4 regions of the Paenibacillus sp. 2003 genome follow, and region 3 is predicted to be linked to each of the others. Evidence: riboswitches for the same ligand, from Rfam matches in the RefSeq annotation. Region 3 holds a riboswitch; each other region holds the start of a gene.
What was found. Region 3 has a riboswitch for thiamine pyrophosphate ahead of J2X75_RS10430 (thiamine phosphate synthase). Riboswitches for the same ligand answer to the same signal wherever they lie in the genome.
Positions count from the first base shown of each region.

Region 1: linked by a shared signal. The riboswitch ahead of J2X75_RS15645 (ABC transporter ATP-binding protein) and the one ahead of J2X75_RS10430 (thiamine phosphate synthase) in region 3 are both predicted to bind thiamine pyrophosphate.
Region 2: linked by a shared signal. The riboswitch ahead of J2X75_RS22430 (ABC transporter substrate-binding protein) and the one ahead of J2X75_RS10430 (thiamine phosphate synthase) in region 3 are both predicted to bind thiamine pyrophosphate.
Region 4: linked by a shared signal. The riboswitch ahead of tenA (thiaminase II) and the one ahead of J2X75_RS10430 (thiamine phosphate synthase) in region 3 are both predicted to bind thiamine pyrophosphate.

Region 1 is NZ_JAVDTB010000003.1:9,194-11,396, forward strand. It holds gene J2X75_RS15640 (ABC transporter permease) at 1-485, opposite strand, end outside; gene J2X75_RS15645 (ABC transporter ATP-binding protein) at 472-1,239, opposite strand; TPP riboswitch at 1,416-1,518, opposite strand; gene J2X75_RS15650 (hypothetical protein) at 1,668-1,817, shown strand; gene J2X75_RS15655 (aspartate/glutamate racemase family protein) at 1,888-2,203, shown strand, end outside.
Region 2 is NZ_JAVDTB010000006.1:164,911-167,113, reverse strand. It holds gene J2X75_RS22435 (MTH1187 family thiamine-binding protein) at 1-91, opposite strand, end outside; gene J2X75_RS22430 (ABC transporter substrate-binding protein) at 315-1,355, opposite strand; TPP riboswitch at 1,576-1,688, opposite strand; gene J2X75_RS22425 (phospholipase D-like domain-containing protein) at 2,124-2,203, shown strand, end outside.
Region 3 is NZ_JAVDTB010000001.1:2,420,436-2,422,638, forward strand. It holds gene thiO (glycine oxidase ThiO) at 1-746, opposite strand, end outside; gene J2X75_RS10430 (thiamine phosphate synthase) at 764-1,426, opposite strand; TPP riboswitch at 1,653-1,762, opposite strand; gene J2X75_RS10435 (ABC-F family ATP-binding cassette domain-containing protein) at 1,838-2,203, opposite strand, start outside.
Region 4 is NZ_JAVDTB010000001.1:1,872,408-1,874,610, reverse strand. It holds gene J2X75_RS08240 (CD3324 family protein) at 104-370, opposite strand; gene tenA (thiaminase II) at 693-1,355, opposite strand; TPP riboswitch at 1,468-1,565, opposite strand; gene J2X75_RS08230 (endo-1,4-beta-xylanase) at 1,768-2,203, opposite strand, start outside.

The DNA.
Region 1 (2,203 bases), on a different contig from region 3:
TCTGGATCGCCTTGGCGAAGCCCATCGTAGGTGCTGACCACAATGGGAAAGAATGCGATCAGGAACACCACGGCGACTTTGCTCCACAAGGTATAACCAAACCACAGGATGAATACAGGGGACAGGGCAATCAGTGGTATGGTCTGACTGATCACGATGAAGGGATACAAGGCCTTTTCAATCGATCGGTTCATATGCATGCCTGTCGCTAGCGTAATTCCAGTCACTATGGACAAGCCAAAACCAACAACAACCTCCATCAAGGTAGCAGGCAGATGGGTAGCCAGCAGGAGGTAGCGATGCTCATACAGGGAGCTGGCAATCGCCGTTGGGGCTGGAATGATGAAGGAGGGCACCCATCCCATACGCACAATCCACTCCCAGAAGACAAGCAGCAAGAGCAGGAGCCAAAGAAACAGACCATAACGGGCAAGCCAACGCCTTACGTTATCCTTCATGCAGTTTCCCAAGTTACCTTCTCGCATGCAATTGTTCCTCCAGTCGTCGTCTCATCTGAACGAGCGCCGGTTCATAGATCATGTCCGAATGTCTTGGACGTGGCAAAGGTACCGTCAAATCCTCAAGCTGTTGGCCTTGGCGCCCCGGAGTTAACAGGATAATCCGATCACTGAGCAGCAGCGCCTCTTCAATGTCATGCGTTATGAACAACACGGTTTTGCCAAAGCCCTCCCACAGTTCCAACAACCAGCGATGCATCTCCCGTTTGGTTAAGGCATCGAGTGCGCCGAATGGTTCATCCAGCAGCATGAGTTGGCCACCTGTCAGCAAAGTACGAAGCAGCGCGACACGCTGGCGCATGCCACCCGACAGCTCGTCTGGGTAAGCATTCGCGTAGCCGGATAGGCCAAATCTGTCGAGCCCAGCCAGAATGTCCGCGCGAATTCTTCCCTTATCCTGCCGCTCTGGAGCAAGTTCAGCGGGGAGCATGCAATTCTCCATGACGGTTCGCCAGGATAACAGGAGGTCCTTTTGTGGCATGTAGGCCACCTGCCCCAGTCGCTTTCCTTCAGGGACCCAAGGAATTTCTATGGTTCCGTGGGTTGGCTCAAGCAGGCCTGCCAGCAGCTTGAAAAGGGTGCTTTTACCGGAGCCGCTGGAGCCGATGAGCGAGACGAATTCGCCGTTGGCTACACGCATCGACACATTGGAGAGCACGGGGGAATCCCTTTTTCCCGGGAAAGCGTAGCTCATGTTGTGAATGGTTATGTTATTATCCATCTCGTTTGGTTCCCCCTTGTTATTCCAAATTCAACTTCAAACTGCGGGATCTTTAATTACACCTTCTGATATGCCCGCAGAACGCGAAAAAGACCCACCCATTTCCGGAGAAATGAGTGGGTCTGTAAGTTCAATTCACATTAAATTTCATCATCAACATGAAAAAATCCGCTTACTGAAAGGCCGCTCCACTTCCCTCCGCTGGTATGATCCAGATCAGGTTCAAAGGGTCCGAATCATTCGATTCGTCTCAGCCGTAAGGCTCCCCTAGTGCAATGTTCAAGATATGCAGTTGTGTGTTCAGCATATATCACATGCAAGTGGAATGTAAAGGGGGCGCTCGGAAAGAATGTGAGTACTGATCTTGGCTTTCCGCGGATTCATAATACGCTTCGTCCAAGACAATTACGACATGGGAGGGAATATGATTGAGTAAACCAAGCAGCCGTGAAAATGGTTCCGGTCAGATTATTCGGATTGTACAGCCAGATCATTCGGGTAGAAGCAATAATTCGTTGCCGGAATTGCTCCAGGTCCCTCTATTCCTCTTACTGGGGCAGGTTTATTTAATCAGATAGATACGGTACAATATCTATTAAATTTCTATATGTTGCTTTCGGAATGTATTAAATGGAAGGGGGAGTGTATATGAAAACGATTGGTCTTATTGGTGGAATGAGCTGGGAGTCATCGTTAGAATATTATCGAATTATTAATGAAGAAGTGAAAAATAAATTGGGAGGACTTCATTCAGCCAAATGCATTTTATATAGCGTGGATTTTGAAGAAATCGAGCGTTATCAGGCTGAAGGTGATTGGGAAAGTGCTGGTGAATTATTAGGGAATGCTGCTCAGTCTTTGGAAAAGGCAGGAGCAGAAATGATTGTAATTTGTACAAATACGATGCATAAAGTGATTAAACATATTGAAGAAAAAGTGCGTTTACCCATTGTACATATTGCTG
Region 2 (2,203 bases), on a different contig from region 3:
TAACTTCAATGGCGCGATCTACGTAAGGATAAGAGTTCTCGCCATTTGGCGTTTTCGGAATAACTTGAATGCTAAGCAATGTGCTTGCCATGTGAGATCACGGCTCCTTTCGTGATATATAAAATGAACCAATGACTGTTACACTTGCCACTTCGATGACAGAATAACCTTCCAATCGCTGTTATCCCCAGATTTTTTTGATTCCCTTTCTCTAAGGGAAAATCCGGTGATAAAGGCGACCGCTTCGCTTTTTCACGTTATTTCTGTCCTCTCCGTCCTCGTGTAAATATTAAGTTCGTTTTATATGAGAAATTTTATTGGGGTAAAAACTCGTTTGTGTATGCCTTGCTCACATCGATCTGTTCATCCAGCAGTTTTTTGCTAAACATCCAGTCGGTGTAGTTCTGCCACACTTCCTGTTTTTGTTCTCCCCAGCGCGGGGCGTCATCCGTGTACTTTGGACTAAGCCATTTCTGGCTTGCCAGTACCAAGTCTTTATCCAGATCCGGGACGGCCTTGATCAGAATATTCGCTGCGTCTTCGGGATGATCAATTGCGTATTGATATCCTTCTGAAGTGGCTTTCAGGAATGCTTTCACCAACTCAGGGTCGTTCTGAATCGTCTGCTCGTTTGTCACGAGGACAGGCGTGTAGTAATCCAATGCATCTGAATAATCCTTCACATACAACATGTCGATGGGTTCCCCGCGCAGTTCGGCTTCAATACCCGTCCAGGCGTAGAAAATCCATGCAAAATCAATGTCCCGTTTTACTGCGGTGAAAAAGTCGGCGTCACCCATATTAATGTTTTTCACTTTCGATACATCGGCTCCGTCGCCTTCCATAATGGATTGCATCACGGCTTCTTCGACTGGGGAACCCCAACCGCCATAGGTTTTACCTTCAAAATCTTTCGGTGACTTGATATTCCGATCCGCCGGAGCAGCGAAACCAGATGTATTATGCTGAATAACTGCTGCGATGGAGACCAATGGAACACCCTGTGTGCGGGCTTGAGTTACACTCTCCTGATAACTTACACCAAAAGGCACTTCATTCGAGGCAACCATCGTATCTGCGCCGCCGGCACCTGGCTGAACAATCTCCACGTTCAAGCCTTCGGCCTTATAAAAACCTTGATCCACAGCCGCATACAGGCCGGTATGATTCGTATTTGGTGTCCAGTCGAGCACCACTTTAATATCTTTCAGGGCGGCAGTGTCACCTTTGTTGCTGCTTTCCGTATTTGTGTTGCCGTTCTGCCCAGCTGGGGCAGCTTCTTTGCCACCACATGCGGCTACAGTCACCATAAGCACGCATAAGAGCAACAATCCCATCGTTTTACGCCATTTCATCTGTGGTTCTCTCCTTCGGTATGTCCGGCCGATTGGCACGGGGTACTCCTTGGCTTCATATCCAATCATCTTGCATAAATCGACAGATTTATACCAGTTGAGATCTGGATAACGTCACTTTTTTTAGCTCTCTGGCTATATAAAAGAACATTAAAAAAGCGTCCCGTAATCCGGGACGCGTGCAGGCGTTAGAGAGGTGGCGTTCAGCATAGGGCTGTGCCATTTCGATATACTCCGATTCCTACGCTGGCATGATCCAGATCAGGTCTAAGGGTTAGTATCTTGGTGGGATACACTCTCAGCCGGCCAATTCCGACTCCCCTGGGAAACTATGAAGTTACGGGCATTACTAGGTGTAATTATAGGCCAGCGGGTGGAACGTGTCCAGTCAGGAACTGGATGGGGACACGTATGAACTTATCAAACAGGCCGTTATACATATGTATATCAGCCTGTTTAGATGTGTTATTTTCAATAATTATCGTGGCGAATCCTATAAGGAAATCTGGGTGAGTGTAAAAGCACCGGATAGTGGGTCATAGCCTAAGTGCTGAAGATCCGGAAGGCTCCCAACAAATACTTAGATCAAATCCGATGTTTGATATCTCGTCGCATAAGGGTTGCTTTCCCTATTTCAGTGATCAGCTTTTGCTCGTTTGACCTTGACCGGGGGCGCTTGATTCATTTAAACAACATAATTTAGATACAAAAGGAGATAGTACTGCTATACAAATAATTACTTTTTACATAAAAATGGGGGCGTACTGAATGATCCTTAAAATCATATTCGCAATTATTCTGTCCTATTGTATCTACGTTTTTTTCACAGCTTACCTTTTATTTTTGGT
Region 3 (2,203 bases):
TCATCTGAGAACTGAACGGCGGCTATTTCACCTTTCACCGACCACACAGGCAAGCTCAGATTTACATGTCTCATCAACTCTTCACTCTGTAATCCAGCCGCTATAATGACATGTTTGCATTTCATCTCACCGATCGATGTGGAGATCCCCTGCACGCCGTGTTCGTTTGCTTGCACACGTATATCCTGTATGTCCTCCATAACCCGTGCTCCCAATGCTTGAGCGGATTCGGCGTATGCCTTCGTTAGATGGACTGGAAGAATTTCACTCTCGTAAGGTCTGTAATAGGCTCCATACGTATCTCTGTTGAGCCATGATGCCTCATGTTGTACAACGGAACGATCCCACCACACCTCATCAGCAGAAGCAGACAAAGCAAACTTCCGATTGTCCTTATAACTACTTAATTCACTGTATGAACGAAAAGGAGTTAGGAATCCCTGGCGTTGCAGACCAGTCTCTAGCTCACTGAGTGTAGCCATTAGCAACTCTTGCTCATGAAGTAACCGCCTGCTCTGCCTGGCAAGCTTAGCCATCAAAGGATGAGCAAAACCCTCACTATCTGCCGCCAGCATTCCAGCCGCCGCGCAAGACGTGCCTCCTGCAATCGCCGAACGCTCCAGCAACAGCACATCCTGTCCACGGGAAGCAAGCTCATACGCAATGGCACATCCAACAACGCCTCCCCCTACAATAATCGTTTCTGCATGAATTTTATCCGGTTTATCAGTAAAGATCTCTTTCATCCTCTCATCTCCTTGATTCAGCGCCTCAGAATTTCTGTAGCAACTATAGCCTGCCTTAATAATGCAGCCGCCCGATCCGGGGAATCGCTCGCCCATACATTCGAGATCACAGCGACTCCCTGTGCGCCTGCAGAGCGAATAGCGTGAATGTTTCCCGGTTCGATGCCCCCGATCGCAATGACAGGAATGGAGACACGCCTGCACACTTCAGCAAGAGCATGTAATCCTCTTGGGTCAAGACCAGGCTTACTGTTGGTTGAGTAGACATGCCCGAAGAAAAGGTAATCGGCTCCCCGTTCTTCAGCGATTTTTGCCTCATCGATTGAATGAACAGATACACCCAGACGAAAGCGCTGCACATTGCCTATAACAGCAGGGTTATAATTTCGTATCGCATCTTGCCCCCAATGTACACCGCCATAGATGTCATTCTGTGAAGGCAGCTCTGAACCATTGATAACGATGCGACAAGATGGAACGCCAACGCTACGCAGACTTTCAGCCCAACCAATCTTGTCTTGCCATGTGAGTTGTTTTTCTCGTATGTGAATATAGTCCACCCAAGACCAAACGTCCTTTGCAGCTTTTACAAAAGATGCTTGATCCCCTGCACCCGTAGATACAACATGCAATTCAAATGATTCGTGAACATGTTCATGAGAAATTACCGTACTGTTCATCTCCTTCCAGGCGTGAATGCTATGAAAAATACAAAAAAGCCACTCCCGTAGGGGAGTGGCTGCGTATTAATTATAGGACCAGATGACTGACTGAAGCATACAGTTCATTTCGTGCAATAAAGCTATAAACCTTATAGCCTTAACGTTATACACGCAACTGCATGTTTCAATTCGTTAAGCAGACGGTTGAAATCCTTTCGAATTGCCGTTGCTCACGTCATTCACTGAAACGCGCTCGCCACTTCCCTACGCTGGTATGATCCAGATCAGGTGCAAAGGGTCCGGAATCGCATTCTTCCATCTCAGCCGCATCGTGCGGCCCCCCTAGTGTTCATATGAAGTTGTAGCCTATGTTACCATAGACGGATTTTTTTGTCACCGTCATTTCTGTTAAACATTGTCTTGAATCGTCTAGTTTTTCTCAGACCACTCTTCGACATTCCATGTTTTGGTAACCCAACCCTCGTAGAAATCAGGTTCATGAGATACCAGTAACACCGTTCCCTTGAATTCTTGCAAAGCACGCTGCAACTCCGCTTTGGCTGTGACATCGAGATGGTTTGTCGGCTCATCGAATAAAATCCAGTTGCTTTCACGCATCAAGAGTTTGCATAAACGAACCTTGGCTTGCTCTCCACCACTCAGCATGTTAAGCGGACGGGTAATGTGCTCATTTTTCAACCCACAGCGAGCGAGATGACCCCGGACCTCATTCTGGGTCAAATGTGAAAACTCATTCCAGACATCCTCGATAGGCGTGATATTTCCAGCACGAAC
Region 4 (2,203 bases), 550 kb from region 3:
TGAGTCTATCGATTTAGAGGTGTGGTTACTATGTATAAGTTGTTTTAAGTTATCTTTGCACAAAATCCGCTAAACCGTCGATGCGACGAGTTAGCGGATTTCATTAGTGCTTTGTATAGACTATTTTCTTTATGCTTTCGCAGGACAAGAAATACCGACCCGCCAACTCATCTATCCTGACTCCATTGCGGAATAAGGATTTAATCTCAGCGTTTCGAGCAGAGACCCTGCTCTTGCTCTCTGTTTTCTCGCCCCATTTTAGGTGCGCCTCTTTGGGTTTGGGGATATAAACCAATTCCCCTTGAACGTATTCTTGAATGATACGTAACAATTCTTCCGGAAAAATAGACTCGGCTTTTGAATATTTCATGGGCCTCACTCCTTATTTAATAGATCAATAAGGTGCAAAGCCAGTTAGTAGAATATTACGATTCGTCGTTGGCAATGTGATTATTCCCAGGCTCTATGCAAAGCATTGCCATATCCTTCACTGGCTTTGCATAGAGCCGTGCATGTAAGAATCCTACCCCGATTGTTTTCAATAGCCTCACCTCCATAGAAAAAAGATAGCTACTATTTGCTTATTATATCAGAGCTTGTTGTTCGAGTGTTTAATCATGTCTTTTGAAGCTAACACGTTCTGATTATTCACACTATGCAAATCTCTCTAATTGAATTAACTACCAGTGAACTCAAGGCTCCAGCCTCCATGACATCTCCCAAAAATCAAGCTCAAAGCGACTGCACATCACGAAAATATCCTCCATCCGTTGGTACGTTTCCTCGCTACAATCTTCTAATAACTTATCCGTTAACGTCACAAGGGATTGATTGCTGTTGTTGTATTCAGAGGAAGCATATCCTGTGATCCACTCACCATAAAAAGGATGATCAGCTGCACCTGGCTTTTGGGAAAGAACTTGACCAATCTCTGCATAGCTCCATGAGCAGGCCAGAATGGATACAAGTACTTCTGCTATGCCACCCGCATGGGAAACAGAGAGCATATAGTTAGTGTAAGCTGCATTTTTCAGTGCAGGTTTTACCTGAAAAACATGATCCTCTGTAATTCCTAATCGCTCCATATAAGAACGATGAATTTTCATTTCGCCATTCAAGATATTATCTACGTTTTTACTAAAAAACTGCATCAATTTGGGGTCGTGCGACTTGACGATACCTAGTGCAAATACACGGGCATAATCATACAGGTACAAGTAGTCTTGCAGCAAATAATAACGAAATTGTTCGACTGGTAAGGAACCATCTCCGATTCCTTTAACAAAGGGATGCTCAAGACATTCCTTCCACACAGGCTGTGCCGCCTGATATAGTCGCTCTGAAATAGTCAACATATGTTCCTCCAATTCATAATGTACGTATTTAAAAACAAAAAAACGAAACATCCGTAGGATGTTTCGCAGACAAATACACTAAAACAAGGGGGGCGCATGAGCTACCCAAGTACAGTGTTTCATCGTTGCATCCCTACGTTGGCATTATCCAAATCAGGTAAGGTCGGTTTAACACCCTCTCAGCCGGTTAAGGCTCCCTTGCAAACGGTTGTATGTAGTTGATTACTTTCTTATCCGCATAAAAAAAACAACATTCATTTAGTATATCAAGGGCTGTTAAATATAGTCAAGGCAGATTGTATCCCCCTCATCAGCTTGAGAGACGTATTTAAAAGACGGAAACCATCACAACAATGGTTGAGTTTTAGCTACTGTTATGATGGTTTCTATTCTTTGAACTACTGCCAATGATTTAATGCCCGAGTTTGTTCTTTCCGACAAAAGTGAGTATTCCGTACTGGGAAGTGTTTCTCCAGCTCTCATTGGTCGTATCATTCCATTTGGCTACGTTCTGTTTACCTCCGCCCTGATTGTCGTTAATTTGAAGATCGAAACCGAGAACATTTCCTGCTTTGGGCGTCAGTGAATGTAACTGGATTCGGGCTTCTACGAGATATCCTTTATTTGTTTTCTTCACAGCACTTACAAGGCGTCCGGGTGAGGCACCCCCTGCAAAGGTTCCTACATTGTCTGCACTGATTCTGAACTGGGCATCATCATATTGAAAATACGGTGTGCGCTGGTGATTCTCATCCAGGAAAATCTCAATCGAATCCTGATCCCATGGGTTGATGCTATCTGTGATGATGTTTGGATCAGTGACGTCAATCAGCAGATATAGATACTCC